Regions from separate parts of the Sphingomonas sp. PAMC 26617 genome, predicted to be linked through region 1. Evidence: predicted binding sites of a transcription regulator. Region 1 holds the regulator's gene; each other region holds the start of a gene.

Region 1 (4,045 bases):
TGGCCTTGCGCTGGCGGCTACCGCTCGTTGCGGGCGCTGCCGGAGCGCTGGTCGCGATCGGCTACACGCTTCTCACCGGGGCCGAGGTTCCGACGATCCGGTCGTGCGTCGCCGCGCTGTGCGTGCTGATCGCGCTGGCGCTCGGGCGCGAGGCGTTGACGCTGCGGCTCGTTGCGGCGGGGGCAATCGTCGTGCTGCTGCTGTATCCGGAGTCGCTCGTCGGCCCGAGTTTCCAACTCTCGTTCGCCGCAGTGGCGTCGATCATCGCGCTCAACGAGCATCCGCGCATCCGCGCCCAGTTCGCTGCGCGGGAAGAGCCCCGCCTGCGTTCGGTAGCGCGCAGTTTGGCGTCATTGTTGCTGACCGGGATCATGGTCGAGGCCGCGCTGCTGCCGATCTCGCTTTATCACTTCCAGAAAGCGGGGATTTACGGCGCGGTCGCCAACATCTGCGCGATCCCGCTGACGACGTTCGTCATCATGCCGCTCGAGGCGGCGGCCTTGCTGTTCGACCTGATCGGCGCAGGCGCGCCCTTGTGGTGGGCGACGCGGCTGGCGCTCGACGTGTTGCTGTGGATCGCGCGGACGACGGCGGCGATCCCGGGATCGGTCGCGCCGCTGCCGGCGATGCCGGATGGCGCCTTCGGCCTGATGGTCGCGGGCGGCCTGTGGATCGCCTTGTGGCGGACGCGATGGCGGCGGCTAGGCGTCGGGCCGCTGGCGATTGGCGCGGTGTGGGCGTTGTCGACGCCAGCGCCCGACCTGCTCGTGACCGGTGACGGGCGGCATGTCGCGATCCGCACGAAGGACGGGGCGGTCGCGTTGCTGCGGGACCGGACCGGGGATTATACCGCCGACATGATGGCGCAAGGCGGCGGGACGACGGGACTTCCCGTCCTCTGGTCGGACCAGCGATCGGCGCGATGCAGCCGCGATCTGTGCATGGCGACAAGCCTGGTCGGCGATCGCCGATGGCAGGTGCTCGCGACCCGCAGCGCGTATGCGATCCCGGTGCAGACGCTGGTTGAGGTCTGCGCGCGCGCTGACATCGTCATCAGCGAGCGACGGCTGCCCAAGCGGTGTCACCCGCGCTGGCTGCGACTGGACCGGACGATGCTCGCGCAGACCGGCGGGGTGGCGATCACGTTCTACCCGTCCGTGCTATCGCTCCCGGCGACCGCGAGCATACGGACGGTGCGACGGGCACGGGACGAGCATCCCTGGATCACCGTCCCGCAACCACTACCGCAGGCCGCGCGGGGCACGGGGCGGCGCTTCCGCCACCCCCGCACCGCACCCGATCAGTCGTAGCGGCGCAGCAATCCGGCGAGCTTGCCCTGCACCCGGACCTGCGCCGGGGTGTAACGCTGCGGATCATACGCCCGGTTGGCGGGATCGAGCCGGACCATCGCGCCCTCGCGCCGGAAGAACTTGAGCGTCGCCTCGCTGTCGTCGATCAGCGCCACGACGATCTCGCCATCGCGCGCGACTTCCTGCCGCTTGATCAATGCGTAGTCGCCGTCGAGGATTCCTGCCTCGACCATCGAATCCCCCGCAACTTCGAGTGCGTAATGCTCGCCGCCGCCGAGCAGCGCGGCCGGCACCGCGAGCATCGATGCGCCTTCGAACGCCTCGATCGGAACGCCTGCCGCGATCCGGCCGTGGAGCGGGATCTCGATCACGTCGTTCGCGGGGTTGGGCAGCGGACGCACGTTGGCGGGCGACGCCTCGGGCAGGGTCACGACCTTGGAAACCGGCTTGGCGCCGCGTTCGGGCATCTTGAGCACTTCGAGCGCGCGCGCACGATTGGGCAAGCGGCGGATGAACTGGCGTTCCTCGAGCGCGCTGATCAGGCGGTGGACGCCGGACTTGGACTTGAGGTCGAGCGCTTCCTTCATTTCCTCGAACGAGGGCGAAACCCCGGTCTCGTCCAGCCGGTCGTTGATGAAGCAGATCAACTCATGCTGTTTGCGCGTTAACATTCCGGGCCCTTTCGTCGGAACAGACGACGAACCTATACGGAACATAAAGCAGTGCGTCAAGCGATCGGCAGGATTTCCACCGAGTCGCCCGCTGCGGCGGCGGGCGCGAAGGGGGCGCGGATGATCATGCAGTCGGCATCGGCGAGGGTCGCCAGCAGCGACGAATCCTGCCGTTCGGCGGCATAGACTCGGCCGTCGCGGGTGGTTGCGCGCAGATAATCCTGCCGCCGGTCGTTTTCCTTGAGCGGGGCGCCAAGGATTGCCGGGTAAGCGACCGGGCGGGGATCGCGCGCGCCCGAAATCGACGCGATCAAGGGCTTGAGGAAGATCGCCGCGGTCACAAACGCAGACACCGGATTGCCCGGCAACCCCAGCACGAGCATGTCGTCGATCTTTCCCGCCAGCATCGGCTTGCCCGGCCGCAAGGCGATCCGCCAGAAATCGATCGCGCCCCCCGCTGCTGCGAGCGCGGGACGGATCAGGTCGTGATCGCCGACCGATGCACCGCCGGTGGTGACGAGGATATCCGCCTTGACCCGCGAGAAAGCCTCGACGATCGTGTCGAGCCGATCGGGCAGGATCCCGAGATCGATGACGTCGACCGGGAGGTCGGCGAGCATCGCCGCCAGCATCACACCGTTCGATTCGGGGAGCGTCCGGTCGCTGAGCGGAGCGCCCGGCAGCGTCAGTTCGTCCCCGCTCGCCACGATCGCGACACGCACGCGCCGCGCCACCCGTATTTCGCCGTGTCCGCCGCTGGCGGCGAGTGCGATGCGGGCGGGGCTCAGCCGCTGACCGGTCGAGATCAGGACGTCCCCGTTTGAGAAGTCGATCCCCGCGCGCCGGATGTTGCCGCCACGAACCGGGCCGCTCCCCGAAAGGCGGACGGTGTCGCCGTCGCGCGCCGCTTCCTCCTGGACGAGCACCGCATCCGCGCCACCGGGCAGCGCCGCGCCGGTGAAGATCCGGACGGTCTGGTTCGGGCCGATCGCGCCGTCGAACGGATGCCCGGCCGCGCTTTCGCCGATGAGCTGCAGCGGCTGCGCGAGATCGTCGAACCGTACCGCATAGCCATCCATTGCGGACAGGTCGCGCGCGGGCTGGGTGCGGAGCGCCAGGATGTCCGCCGCGCTCCACCGTCCGCTCGCGGTGCGGAGCGGAACGGTCTCGAGCGGGATCGTCGGAGCGAGCGCGCGCAGACGGGTCTGGGCTTCTTCGACGGAGAGGAGCGGTACGGGGGTGGTCATATCGGCTGCCTTATCGCCTCGTATCGCCTCGCGTCGACCCCTGTCAGCCAGCGCACGAGCTTGGATCGCGCGTCGAAAGTGCGACATTGCAGCCACGCTCGGTAACCAACTTTCGATGCCGAAACAGCATGTCATCAATTAGCAACAAACCAACCCTAGCGGGCGCGGCGGGGGAACGGACTTTTCGATCCCGGGCGCAACTCACCCGTCACGATGCCAAAATGGCGCGGGACGGCGCAGCGGGTCGGTCGGTTCCCAAAGCAATCCAAGGGGGACTCCGCACATGACGATCACCATCGCAAAATCGCTGCTGCTTGCCGGCGCCGCCGGTTCGGCTCTGCTCGCCGTCCCGTCGGCCATGGCGCAGACCACGCCCGACGCTGCCGCGCCCGCATCGGTCGAGGCATCGGCTGCCGCCGATGGCGTCGGCGATATCGTGGTCACGGCGGAGCGTCGAAGCGAGAACCTGCAGAAGGTGCCGGTGTCGGTCGGCGTCGTCGGTGGGGACGATCTGCGCGCCTTCCAGAGCGGTGGCGGCGACGCGCTCGAACTCGCGAACCGTGTTCCCGGCCTCTATGCCGAGACGACGACCGGGCGCATCTTCCCGCGCTTCTACATCCGCGGCCTCGGCAACATCGATTTCTATCTCGGCGCATCGCAGCCGGTGTCGATCATCCAGGACGACGTCGTGCTCGAGCATGTCGTGCTCAAGTCCAACCCGGTGTTCGACGTCCGTCAGGTCGAGGTGCTGCGCGGGCCGCAGGGCACGCTGTTCGGCCGCAACACCACCGCGGGCATCATCAAGTTCGACACCAAC
Region 2 (4,045 bases), 2.3 Mb from region 1:
TCGATGCGGTTCCCGACGACACGCTGCGGGCCGCGTTGCTCGCGCAGGCGGACCGGGTGTCGCATGTCGTGTCGCAGTTGCACGATCTGGCGCGCGCCGATGCGATGGTGGCGGAGGATCAGGTCGCGGTCGACCTCGTCGCGGTCGCGCGCGACACGCTGACGGAGGTCGCGCCGATGATGCTGGCCGGCCGGCATCCGCTGACGCTGGAAGTGCCCGAAGCGCCGGTCTGGGTCAGGGGCAATCGCATGCTGCTGGCGATCGCCTTGTCGAATTTCCTCAGCAACGCGGCACGGCACACGCCGGATGGCACGCCGATCGAGATCGCAGTCGATCCCGCCGGGGTGCTGGCCGTGACCGACCGGGGGCCGGGGATTACCGTCACGGACCGAAGCTTGCTGACGCAGCGGTTCTGGCGGGCGGATCATCGACGATCGGACAGTGCCGGGATCGGGCTGTCGATCGTCCAGCGGATCGTCACGCTGCACGACGGGCGGCTGGACATCACCGACGGACCGGACGGCGGGACTCGGTTCGCCATGGTCATCCCGTTGGCGAACCGATAGCCGGGACGGGTTCGGCGTCCCCGGCGAGTCCGTCGCCCGCGCGGTTGCGCACCGCGGACGGCACGGGGAATTGCAGCGTCGCGACCGTCGTGCCGGAGATGCGCGCATAGGCGATCGTGCCGTCGATCTGGCTGGCGAGCATGACCAGCAGGCTTCGCCCGCTGCGATCCTTGGCGTCTCCGCGGCGGAAGCCGACGCCATTGTCGGTCACGATCAGCTCGGCGCAGTCCGGGCGGAAGGCGTGGCGGTGCAGCGACAGCAGGACCTCGCCGCCATCCCCGTCGGGGAACGCGTGTTTGCGGACATTGGTGAGCAATTCGTTCGCGATCAGGCCGAGCAGGCTCAGCGTCCGCACCGGCAGGCGGAGGGTTTCGGCGATATCGGCGCGCAGCGAAATCGACCCGACGCTCAGCGTCGAGAGTTGCAGGTCGTCGCAGAGGTCGAGCAGGAACTGGCGCGCGGCGACCGCGTCCTGCGTATCGCGGTCGCGGACCTCGAGCCGCTGGTACACGCGCCCGAGCACGACGAGCCGACCACTGATGTCGACCAGGGCATCGCGGGCCTCGGCGCTGGTCGCGTCGCGCGCCTTGATCGCAGCCATCGAGACCATGATCGACAGATCGTTCGAAAGGCGGTGCGCCAGTTCCGAATGCGCCACGCCGCGCCATTCCGCGATCTGGCGACTGGCCGCCACGTCTGCGGCGAGAAGCGCGGACAGCGTATCGCGGCGGCCGACATACCACGCCATGATCACCCCGGTCGCGATGACCGCGATCAACCCCATCGCGTGATCCGGATCGCTGACCGCAAACCCTTCGCCGGGCAGGATGAAGGCCAGTTCCAGCGCGCCGACCGCGACCATGACCGACGTCGGCCCGCGCCCGGCGAGGAACGCCACGATCGCGAAAGCCAGGCATGTCATTCCAAAGGTCGGGGCCGCATTGTTGGGCGCGGCAAGCGTGCACCCCGCGATGACCGCCGTTTCGAACAGGACCGCCAGGATCGTCGCAACGATGGCTCGTAGGAAGCGCGATGCCATGAAGATCCCTCCAGCTGAAGCGGAGCCGTAACGCCCTGAAAGCAGGGTCGTTATCGCCGCGCGATGCGGGGGGATTGGGCGCTGCGGCTTACACGGGCCTTACAGCGCGATGGCGCGGGGGGCATTTGTCCGGGGCGGAAGCATCGCAGGGTCCGATCCGGATCGGTGGAACCGACCCGGATCGATCGCCTCAGCGGATCAGGAACGCGCCCTTATAATCCTTGTCCGCATCGCCCAGCACCGTGCTGCTGAACTGATACGTCCCGCCGCGGCGCGTGACCGGGGCCTGGAGCCGCACGGTCATGCGTTCACCCGACGCCAGGACGACCTGCCCGTCACCGATCTTGTTCTGATCGCGCGGCAGCACGCGGGCCTGGTCGAAAAAGGCTTTCTGGGTGAGATTGTGGCCCTTGTCCGACCGGTTGGTAATGCGCAGCACATAGCGCGCGCCCTGGCGGAGCGGGATATTGCGCGGAACGAAGCCGTCGTCCGTCATCGTGACGGAGACGACCGGCGCCTTGTTCCAGTCGGGGGCCTGGGCGGCGACCGGGGCGGCCAGCGCGATCATTCCGAGAAGGATCGATTTCATGTCGGGTCTCCTATTCCATTGACCTGACCGCAATGTCGCAGCGCCCGCTTCGTTCCGCCGATCGCGAAGGGTGCCAGCAGTTCGGCCCTTCCCTTCAGGGGAGGGGATGGGGCGGACTTACCGAGCGCGCTCTGCTGGACTGCCCCACCCCAACCCAACCCCTCCCCTGAAGGGGAGGGGCTTTCTGGTGCCTGTTGCATCGGGATAAAGCGTTGCGGCGTAGTCCGGAAACGCCGGCACGATCCTGCATGGATCTGGAACGCCTAGCCGGACCCCCGACGCGATCGCTGCTTGACCAACCCCCACCACTAGTGGAACATAAAGAGAACATACCGAGTCTTACCGTCATGTCGCCTGTCCCCGAGTCGTCCGCCTCCCGTATCGCGTATCTGCGGAAAGCCAGTCTTCCGAGCGTGGATTTCCGTGTCCTGCCGTTCGGGATCTGTGCGCTCGATTCGCATCTTGGCGGTGGGGGCCTGAGGACCGGGGCGCTGCACGAAGCCGCCGCGCTGACCCAGTCGCTCGCCGACGATGCGGCGGCAACGCTGTTCCTCGCGGGGATCGCCGCGCGCGAGGCGGCGAGCGGCGGCGGGCCGGTGGTGTGGGCAAGTTGTCGCAGCGATCTGTACGCGCCCGGACTCGCGCAGGCCGGGCTGGCGGCGGCAAACGTGCTCCATGCGCAGCCGCGCGACGAGGCGGCGCTCCTCGCGGTGATCGAGGATGCGGTGCGCGACGGCACGCCGTCTGCGATCGTCGCCGAGGCGGGCAAGGTCTCGATGGTCGCGACCCGGCGGCTGCACCTCGTCGCGGCGGAAGCCGATATGCCGGTGCTGTTGCTGCGACGCCGCCGCAACCGCGAGCAGGATCCGCTCGCCGAGCCGTCTGCCGCCTGGACTCGCTGGCGCATCGGCAGCGTCGCGTCGGGTCGGCTTGGCGTCGCCGGGGTCGGGCGTCCGCGCTGGTCGGTCGAGCTTGCGCGGCAACGCGGGGGCGATCCTTTTTCCCTGATAGTGGAGGGCAGTGATGAGACGGGTCGTCTCGCTGTTCCTGCCGAACTTGGCCGTCGAACGGCTGAGACGGTTGGAACGGCCCGCCACGCGGCAGCCTGACCGCCCCGCGCTCGAGCTTCCGGTCGCCGATGACCCCGGTGCCTGCTCCGCCCCCCGTGGCGGGGGTTGGCGGCCGGGCGCGCGGTGGGCACGCGGGGGGAGTGCGTCGCGCGCCGAGGTGGAAGCCGAGGCCAGCGCCTTGCCGCTTCACGCCCAGCCGCCGATGCGCGAGCTTGGCCGACGGTCGGAAGCGGCGAGCCATCCGTTCAAGGGCGAGCTGCCGGCCGCGCACCGTCGCGCCGTGGTTCCTCAACAGCCCGATCATGCCCCGCTCGCGCTGGTCGGCAAGGTCGGTCGGCGCGAGGAGGTGGTCGCTGCCTGCACTGGCGCACGCGCGCTCGGCATCCATGTCGGCATGGCGGCGACGCATGCGCGCGCATTGGTGTCCGATCTGGATTTTCGCCCCGCCGAGCCGAACGCCGATGCCGCCCTGCTCGATCGGCTGGCGCTGCTCGCGGTGCGGCGCTGGTCGCCGATCGCGGCGGTAACCCCCAACGACGGACTGTGGATCGATCTCGCCGGGTGCGATCACCTGCATGGCGGGGAGGAGACGTTCTGCCGCCGTCTCCGTGCTTTCTGCCGCCGCGCCGGGTTTACCGCGCGCGTCGCGGTCGCGGATACGCCGGGCGCGGCCTATGCGCTCGCGCGGTTCGGGGAGAGTGATTGCACCCGCGCCGCGCCCGGCCAGACCGCGCAGGCGCTCGCCGCCTTGCCGGTCGCGGCGTTGCGGCTTGCGCCCACC
Region 3 (4,045 bases), 1.9 Mb from region 1:
CCCCGGACAGCCAGCGCCGCGCGGTGGACCCTGCAACGCGTTCAGGGTGACGGCAGCGGGTGCGCCGCATGACGCTCCTCCCGCGCTCGCTTTACGGTCGCCTGCTCGTCACCGCGCTCGTTGCCACGCTCGCCGCGCTCGCGTTCGCGGCGCTGACGATCGGCGCGGTGCTCGACCGGTTCGTGATGCACGGGCTCGACGAACGGCTCGACGCGCAGATCGCGATCCTCGCGCAGGCGGTCCGCCCCGATGGCCGGATCGACCGCACCCGGCTGATCCTCGCCGCGCCCTATGACGATCCCGCGAACGGCTGGGGCTGGCGGATCGACGCCGCGGGCCGGACGGTCGCCTCCCCCGCGCCGCCCGATCTCGACGCGATGCGCCCGCCCCGCGACGGCCCCCCGCCGCCGTTTGCCGGGCGCGATCCCGCGCAACCGGGCGCGCTCGACTGGCGCGACCGCCACGGTCAGCGCCACGCGCGCAGCCTGACGCTCGCCACCCCCGCGGGGCAGGTCCGCATCACCGCGTCCGCCCCGCGCGCGATCGTCGACCGGCCGCTGCGCGCGGCGATGGCGCCGCTGCTTGGCTCGCTCGCGCTGCTGGGCCTTGCGCTCGGCGCGGCGACGCTGGTGCAGTTGCGCGTCGGGCTCGCCCCGCTCAAGCGGATGCGCGAGGGTCTTGCGGCGGTGCGCAGCGGACAGGCGACCGCGATTCCCGCCGACCAGCCGCGCGAACTCGCCCCGCTCGCCAGCGAGATCAACGCGCTGCTGGAGGAGAACGCCGCCGCGCTCGCCAACGCGCGCGGGCATGTCGCCAATCTCGCGCATGGGCTCAAGACCCCGCTCGCGACGCTCGCGCTGACGGTCCGCCCGCTCGACCCGGACGGCGCGCTCGGCGCACAGATCGCACGGATCGACCAGGCGGTGCGACACCACCTCGGTCGCGCGCGCGCCGCGACGCCGGGAATCGCCTCCCGCGTCGCGACCCCGCTCGCGTCGACCGTCGCCGGGCTGGTCGACGCGCTGTCGCGAATCCATGCCGAGCGGCGAATCACCGCAGCGGTCGCGATCGACCCCATGCTGGCGGTTGCGGTCGACCCGCAGGATCTCGATGAACTGATCGGCAATCTGCTCGACAACGCGTGGCGCTGGGCCACCCGCCGAATCGCGGTGGAGGCGCGCGCCGACGGCGGCCGGTTCCTCGTGCTGACGATCGCGGATGACGGCCCCGGCATCCCCGAAGCAACCCGCGCCGCCGCGCTCGCCGCGGGGCAGCGGCTCGACGAACGCGGCGACGGCCACGGCTTCGGCCTGTCGATCGCGACCGAGCTCGCGACTCTTTACGGCGGCACGCTGCGGCTCGATACGGCCGCGCTTGGGGGCCTGGCCGTCCATGTGACGTTGCCGCTCGGCTCGGGCGGGTCGGCGTGAAATAAATGTCATGTTCCCGGTTCGGTCTCTTGCCTTTCCGTAACGCCAGCTTTGACCACGCGTCGCCGCGCATGCCCGGTTTCGCGACACCGCGAGCGGGCGGAAATTAGCGACGAACTGAGTCCCCGAACTGTCATTTATCGTATTGCGTGATGGACGCGATGGGCACAATCTGTAGGGGTCAGGTTCGGGGGCGAACCCAAGAACTGGTAGAGCGAAGCGGGCGACCCCATATCGGGACAGCACCCGGGCCGGATGCGCGAGCGCGATGATGGTCACTTTTCGTTCTCGCCGGAAGCCCCTGAAATGCTAGCACGGGGGAACGTCCCCCGAGTCGAACGAAGATCGAACGGATCGGGAACGTATGTCGTGTCCGATCCTGTAGCTTTGAGACGGAAACAGGGGCGGGACAATGGATTTTCGGGATACCGAGGAAGTGAAGGCGGATATGGCAAGCGATATGATCGAGGCGCTCGCGGCGAGCGTCCAGGCTCCCCAGGACACCGCCCAGGAAAGCGGGCGCAACGGCGCGGATCGCAAGCTCGCGGCGCGTGGCGATTCGAAGGAAGTCCACGTCCAGCTGTATCCGGTCGAGGTCGATCACTCGCGTGACGCGCTGCTGACCGATTTTGGCAAGGAAACGCTGCGCGACCGCTACCTGCTCCCGGGCGAGACGTTCCAGGACCTGTTCGTCCGCGTCGCCTCGGCCTATGCCGATGACGAAGCGCATGCGCAGCGGCTCTACGGCTATATCTCACGCCTGTGGTTCATGCCCGCGACGCCGGTGCTGTCGAACGGCGGCACCGGGCGCGGCCTGCCGATCTCGTGCTTCCTCAATTCGGTCCCCGACAGCCTCGGCGGGATCGTCGACACGTGGAACGAGAACGTCTGGCTCGCCTCGCGCGGCGGCGGGATCGGCACCTATTGGGGCAACGTCCGCGGGATCGGCGAGCCGGTCGGCCTCAACGGCAAGACTTCGGGCATCATTCCCTTCGTCCGCGTGATGGATTCGCTTACGCTCGCGATCAGCCAGGGCTCGCTCCGCCGTGGCTCGGCCGCCTGCTATCTCGACGTGTCGCACCCCGAGATCGAGGAATTCCTCGAAATCCGCAAACCCTCGGGCGATTTCAACCGCAAGGCGCTCAACCTGCACCACGGCGTGCTGATCACCGACGCGTTCATGGAAGCGGTCCGCGAGGGCGGCGAGTGGACGCTGGTCAGCCCCAAGGACGGCTCGGCGCGCGCCACGGTCGATGCGCGCTCGCTGTTCCAGAAGCTGGTCGAGACGCGGCTTGCCACCGGCGAGCCGTACATCGTCTTCGCCGATCACGTGAACAAGGGCATGCCGCGCCATCACCGCGAGCTCGGGCTCAAGGTGTCGACCTCCAACCTGTGCAGCGAGATCACGCTCCCGACCGGGACCGACCATCTCGGCAACGAGCGCACCGCGGTCTGCTGCCTGTCGTCGCTCAACCTCGAGACGTGGGACCAGTGGAAGGACGAGAAGGGCTTCATCGAGGACGTCATGCGGTTCCTCGACAACGTCCTGCAGGACTTCATCGACCGCGCCGAACCCGGCATGGAGCGCGCCGCTTATTCCGCGATGCGCGAGCGCTCGGTCGGCCTCGGCGTGATGGGCTATCACTCGTTCCTCCAGGCGCGTGGGTTGGCGTTCGAGGGCGCGATGGCCAAGTCGTGGAACCTGCGGATGTTCAAGCACATCAAGGCGCAGGTCGACGAAGCGTCGATGCACCTCGCGGTCGAGCGCGGGCCCTGCCCCGACGCGGCGGATCGCGGCGTGATGGAGCGGTTCAGCTGCAAGATGGCGATCGCGCCGACCGCGTCGATCAGCATCATCTGCGGCGGCACCTCGGCGTGCATCGAGCCGATCCCCGCGAACATCTACACACACAAGACGCTCAGCGGCTCGTTCTCGATCAAGAATCCGTATCTGGAAAAGCTGCTGATCGCCAAGTCGAAGAATTCGGACGCGATCTGGAATTCGATCCTCGAGCAGGGCGGGTCGGTCCAGCATCTCGACTTCCTCGACGTCGAGGAAAAGGACTGCTTCAAGACCAGCTTCGAGATCGACCAGCGCTGGCTGCTCGAGCTCCAGGCCGACCGCACGCCCTATATCGACCAGTCGACCTCGCTCAACCTGTTCATCCCGGCCGACGTCGAGAAGTGGGACCTGTTGATGCTCCACTTCCGCGCGTGGGAATTGGGGATCAAGTCGCTCTACTACCTCCGCTCCAAGTCGGTGCAGCGCGCCGGTTTCGCGGGCGGTGTCGAGAACGACAACACGATCGAGAAGCCGCAATACGAGTTCGAGACGACCGATTACGACGAGTGTCTCGCCTGCCAATAGAGGCACTTTGCGGGGCATCGGCATAATCTTGAGCGCGGAGGATGGCCGCGCCGGATCAACCGATTTTACGCACCGTCCGACGGCGACCCCGGCGTCGGCGGTCCAAGATAGGTAACAGTCACGATGCTCGACCCTCAGATCAAGACGACGCATGACAGGTGGCGCAGCCGCTTGTCATGCGTTACTGATTCGGAGCGGTTGTGCCTCTCGGGGTTGCGTGCTTCCGGTTCAGCGTTTCGTCCGTCCG
Region 4 (4,045 bases), 180 kb from region 1:
GCTCAGCGAGCCGGTGACACAACGTGCCTTGCCACGCGAAAAACCGGTCGACCTGTGGGGGACGGGCACGATCCTGCTGGTCGAGGATGAGGACATGGTCCGCGCGGTCGCCGAACGGGCGCTGAGCCGGCAGGGCTATACCGTGCTCACCGCCGAGAACGGCGAGGCGGCGCTCGAACTGCTCGCGGTCAATCCGCGACCCGACCTGCTGATCTCGGACGTGATGATGCCGCTGATGGATGGCCCGACGATGGTCCGGCACGCCCGCGCGCGCTATCCCGATCTGCCGATCCTGTTCATGTCGGGCTATGCCGAGGAGACGCTGCGCAAGTCGATCAATCTCGACAATGTCGCCTTCCTCGCAAAACCCTTTTCCGTCCAACAGCTTGCCGAAGCGACGCGCGAAGTGTTAGGAACAAAATGAGATAGCGCGACACGGCGTGGTACGATAAAGGCGGCGGGATGAGCGCACCACAGTCCATTCTCGTCGTCGAGGACGAGCCCCTGATCGCGATGATGATCGAGGATTTCCTCGACGTCCTCGGCAAGTCGCTCGCTGGGAGTGCCGATACCGTCGGCACCGCTTTGGCGCTGGTCGACGCGGGCGGCATCGACGCCGCGATCCTCGATGTCAACCTGCGCGGCGGTGAGAAGAGTTTCCCGATCGCCGAAGCGCTTGCGGCGCGCAACATCCCGTTCGTGTTCGCAACCGGCGGGTCGCACGACAGTGTCGGGGATGCCTGGTCGGACCGGCCGACACTGCCCAAGCCGTTCACGATGGACGGCGTTTCGAAGGCGCTCGACGCGCTTCGGTGATCGGCTTCTGTCGCGTTACCTGATATAGATTACTGTAACAAAGCGGCGCACTGGCTGAACCGCTTTCGGGGCCGCGAGTTTCCCCAGCACACGACATGCTGGACGGAGACGAACGATGGCCAATCAGGAAGACGGAATTTCACGCCGCGCGATGGTAAGTGGTGCAGCGGTCGGTCTCGCCGCCGCCGCAGCGGCGGGCCCGGCGCTCGCCAAGCCACAAGCTCCCGCACAGGGCACGCCAACAGCCGGACTGAAGGATCCGCGGAGCGCCGGCCCCAAGCCGCCGTTCCAGCGTCAGAGCCAGCCGTGGCCCGGTCTCGCCGGCAAAATGAACCCACGCCCCGATCATGGTGAGACCAGCTATCGCGGTTCGGGCCGTCTGGCCGGGCGCAAGGCGCTGATCACGGGCGGCGACTCCGGCATGGGCCGCGCCGCGGCGATCGCCTATGCGCGCGAAGGCGCCGATGTCGCGATCAACTACCTCCCCGATGAGGAAGCCGACGCGCGCGAAGTGATCGAGCTGATCCGTGCGGCAGGCCGCAAGGGAATCGCGATCCCGGGCGACCTGCGCAGCGAGGCGTTTTGCAAGAAGCTCGTCGACAGCGCGGTCAAGCAACTGGGCGGGCTGGATATCGTCGTCAGCAACGCGGGCCGGCAGCAGGCGCACGCGTCGATCCTGGATATTTCGACCGAGCAGTTCGACTGGACGATGAAGACCAACATCTACGCGCCATTCTGGATCATCAAGGCGGCGTTGCCATATCTCCAGCCGGGTTCGGCGATCATCGGCACCACCTCCGAGCAGGCGACCGATCCGTCCAAGGACCTGTACGATTATGCGATGACCAAGGCGGCAACGACCAACTACGTCCGCAGCCTGGCGAAGCAGCTCGCGCCGAAGGGGATCCGCGTCAACGGTGTGGCACCGGGGCCAGTGTGGACTCCGCTCCAGGTGTCGGGCGGCGCGACGATGGAAAAGCTCGAGAATTTCGGTGGGGATGCGCCCGCCGGGCGGCCGGGCCAGCCGGGCGAGCTTGCCGGGATCTACGTCATCCTCGCGGAGAATGGCTCGAGCTTCACGACCGGGCATGTCTATGGCGCGGCGGGCGGAAACGGCCTTCCGTAATTCGATCTCGTCACCCCGGCCGTCGTCGGGGTGACGGTTCGATCCCGCGAAGCTGTCGAAAGTTATCGTTCCCTACTTGTTCTAATCGAACAAACGCAGTACATAGCCACCATGCATTGAACGCGCTGGGCGTTCGGTCTAGCGGGAGGCTCCAATGGCGGTTTCGTTGAAAGTGATCGACAGCAAAATGGCGGCATCCACGGATAAATCCACCGAGAAGGCGAGCGCAGAGCGCGCAAAGGCGCTCGAAGCCGCGCTCGCGCAGATCGATCGGGCATTCGGCAAGGGCTCGGCGATGAAGCTGGGCTCGAAGCAGACGATGCAGGTCGAGGTAATCTCGACCGGCTCGCTCGGGCTCGATATTGCGCTGGGCGTCGGCGGCTTGCCGCGCGGGCGCGTGATCGAGATTTACGGGCCGGAAAGCTCGGGCAAGACGACGCTTGCGCTGCACGTCATCGCCGAAGCACAGAAGGGCGGCGGCACCGCGGCGTTCGTCGACGCCGAGCATGCGCTCGACCCGGTCTATGCCAAGAAGCTCGGCGTCAACATCGACGAGCTGATCGTCTCGCAGCCCGACACCGGCGAGCAGGCGCTCGAGATCGTCGACACGCTGGTCCGCTCGAATGCGATCGACGTGCTGGTGGTCGATTCGGTTGCGGCACTCGTGCCGCGCGCCGAAATCGAGGGCGAGATGGGCGACAGCCATGTCGGTCTCCAGGCGCGTTTGATGTCCCAGTCGTTGCGCAAGCTGACGGGGTCGATCAGCCGGTCGCGCTGCATGGTGATCTTCATCAACCAGCTGCGCATGAAGATCGGTGTGATGTACGGCAACCCCGAGACGACGACCGGCGGCAACGCGCTCAAGTTCTACGCCTCGGTCCGCCTCGACATTCGGCGTACCGGGCAGATCAAGGACCGCGAGGAGATCATCGGCAACACGACTCGCGTCAAGGTCGTCAAGAACAAGGTCGCGCCGCCGTTCAAGCAGGTCGAGTTCGACATCATGTACGGGCAGGGCGTGTCCAAGATCGGCGAGATTCTCGATCTCGGCGTCAAGGCCGGGTTGGTCGAGAAGTCGGGCGCGTGGTTCTCCTACGACAGCGTCCGCATCGGCCAGGGTCGCGAGAACGCCAAGACCTTCCTCAAGAACAATGTCGAGATGAGCGACCGCCTCGAAAAGGCGATTCGCACGCGGACCGACAAGGTTGCCGAGGAGATGATGGCGGGCCCCGAGCCCGACGATGTCGACGGCGACGACGAGATGTGAGGTTCGCTCCGGCCGCGCGGTGGCAGGCGGAGTGGAAAGCGCGGCGTGCACACCGCGGTTTCGTAGTACGGGACGGCTGGTTTTGCCGTCGAACACCTGGGAGGGCCCGCCTGCAATGGCGGGCCCTTCATGGTTTGGGATGGTAGCGATCGGCGAAGCTGGGTAGGTTGACGCGACGTTTCGTATCGGCGGATCAACCCCCGTCACCCGTTCCGGAGAAGCCCATGACGCTGATCGTCCATCATCTCGAAAATTCGCGTTCGCAGCGAATCCTGTGGCTGCTGGAGGAACTCGCGCTTCCGTATGAGATCGTGCGGTACGAGCGCGACAAGGTGACGATGCTCGCACCGCCCGAGCTCAAGCAGATCCACCCGCTCGGAAAGTCGCCGGTGCTGCAGGATACCGACGCAGGGCGTGTGATCATCGAGACGGGTGCGATCGTCGACTATATCGTCGAGCTTGCCGATGGCCGGATGGGCCCGCCCGCGCACCGCGACGACACGCTGCGCTACCGCCAGTATCTCCATTATGCCGAGGGATCGATGATGCCGCCGCTGTTGCTGTTGCTGGTGCTCAACCGCATTCCGGTGATCGGCAAGACCGCGGCAAAGCGGATCCAGCCGATGATCGACGTCCATCTCGACTATGTCGAAAGCGAACTCGCCAGCCGCCCGTGGTTCGCGGGCGATCAGATCAGTGGCGCCGACATCATGATGAGCTTCCCGCTCGAGGCCGCGCGCAGCCGCGCCGGGCTCGACGAAACGCGTCCGGCGACGATCGCGTGGCTCGACAAGATCCATGCGCGCCCGGCGTATCAGGCGGCGCTCGAAAAGGGC

What was found. The regulator LexA, encoded in region 1, represses DNA repair genes until DNA is damaged. The targets are predictions, from matches to a motif close to GTTCCNCNCTTGTTCT.
Region 2: RH91_RS06040 (ImuA family protein) is a predicted target of LexA. The motif match lies at 2,508-2,523, and genes of this name have one in related genera.
Region 3: RH91_RS07655 (ribonucleoside-diphosphate reductase subunit alpha) is a predicted target of LexA. The motif match lies at 1,826-1,841, and genes of this name have one in related genera.
Region 4: recA (recombinase RecA) is a predicted target of LexA. The motif match lies at 2,010-2,025, and genes of this name have one in related genera.

What each region holds. Positions count from the first base shown of each region.
Region 1 covers NZ_JH594425.1:3,671,512-3,675,556, reverse strand. The annotation lists gene RH91_RS16120 (ComEC/Rec2 family competence protein) at 1-1,310, shown strand, start outside; gene lexA (transcriptional repressor LexA) at 1,301-1,981, opposite strand; gene RH91_RS16110 (molybdopterin molybdotransferase MoeA) at 2,038-3,228, opposite strand; gene RH91_RS16105 (TonB-dependent receptor) at 3,512-4,045, shown strand, end outside.
Region 2 covers NZ_JH594425.1:1,377,834-1,381,878, forward strand. The annotation lists gene RH91_RS06025 (sensor histidine kinase) at 1-566, shown strand, start outside; gene RH91_RS06030 (sensor histidine kinase) at 544-1,605, opposite strand; gene RH91_RS06035 (cupredoxin domain-containing protein) at 1,796-2,194, opposite strand; gene RH91_RS06040 (ImuA family protein) at 2,608-3,303, shown strand; gene RH91_RS06045 (Y-family DNA polymerase) at 3,218-4,045, shown strand, end outside.
Region 3 covers NZ_JH594425.1:1,754,195-1,758,239, reverse strand. The annotation lists gene RH91_RS07660 (sensor histidine kinase) at 69-1,430, shown strand; gene RH91_RS07655 (ribonucleoside-diphosphate reductase subunit alpha) at 1,843-3,798, shown strand.
Region 4 covers NZ_JH594425.1:3,854,689-3,858,733, reverse strand. The annotation lists gene RH91_RS17055 (response regulator) at 1-424, shown strand, start outside; gene RH91_RS17050 (response regulator) at 463-816, shown strand; gene RH91_RS17045 (SDR family oxidoreductase) at 932-1,942, shown strand; gene recA (recombinase RecA) at 2,097-3,209, shown strand; gene RH91_RS17035 (glutathione S-transferase family protein) at 3,434-4,045, shown strand, end outside.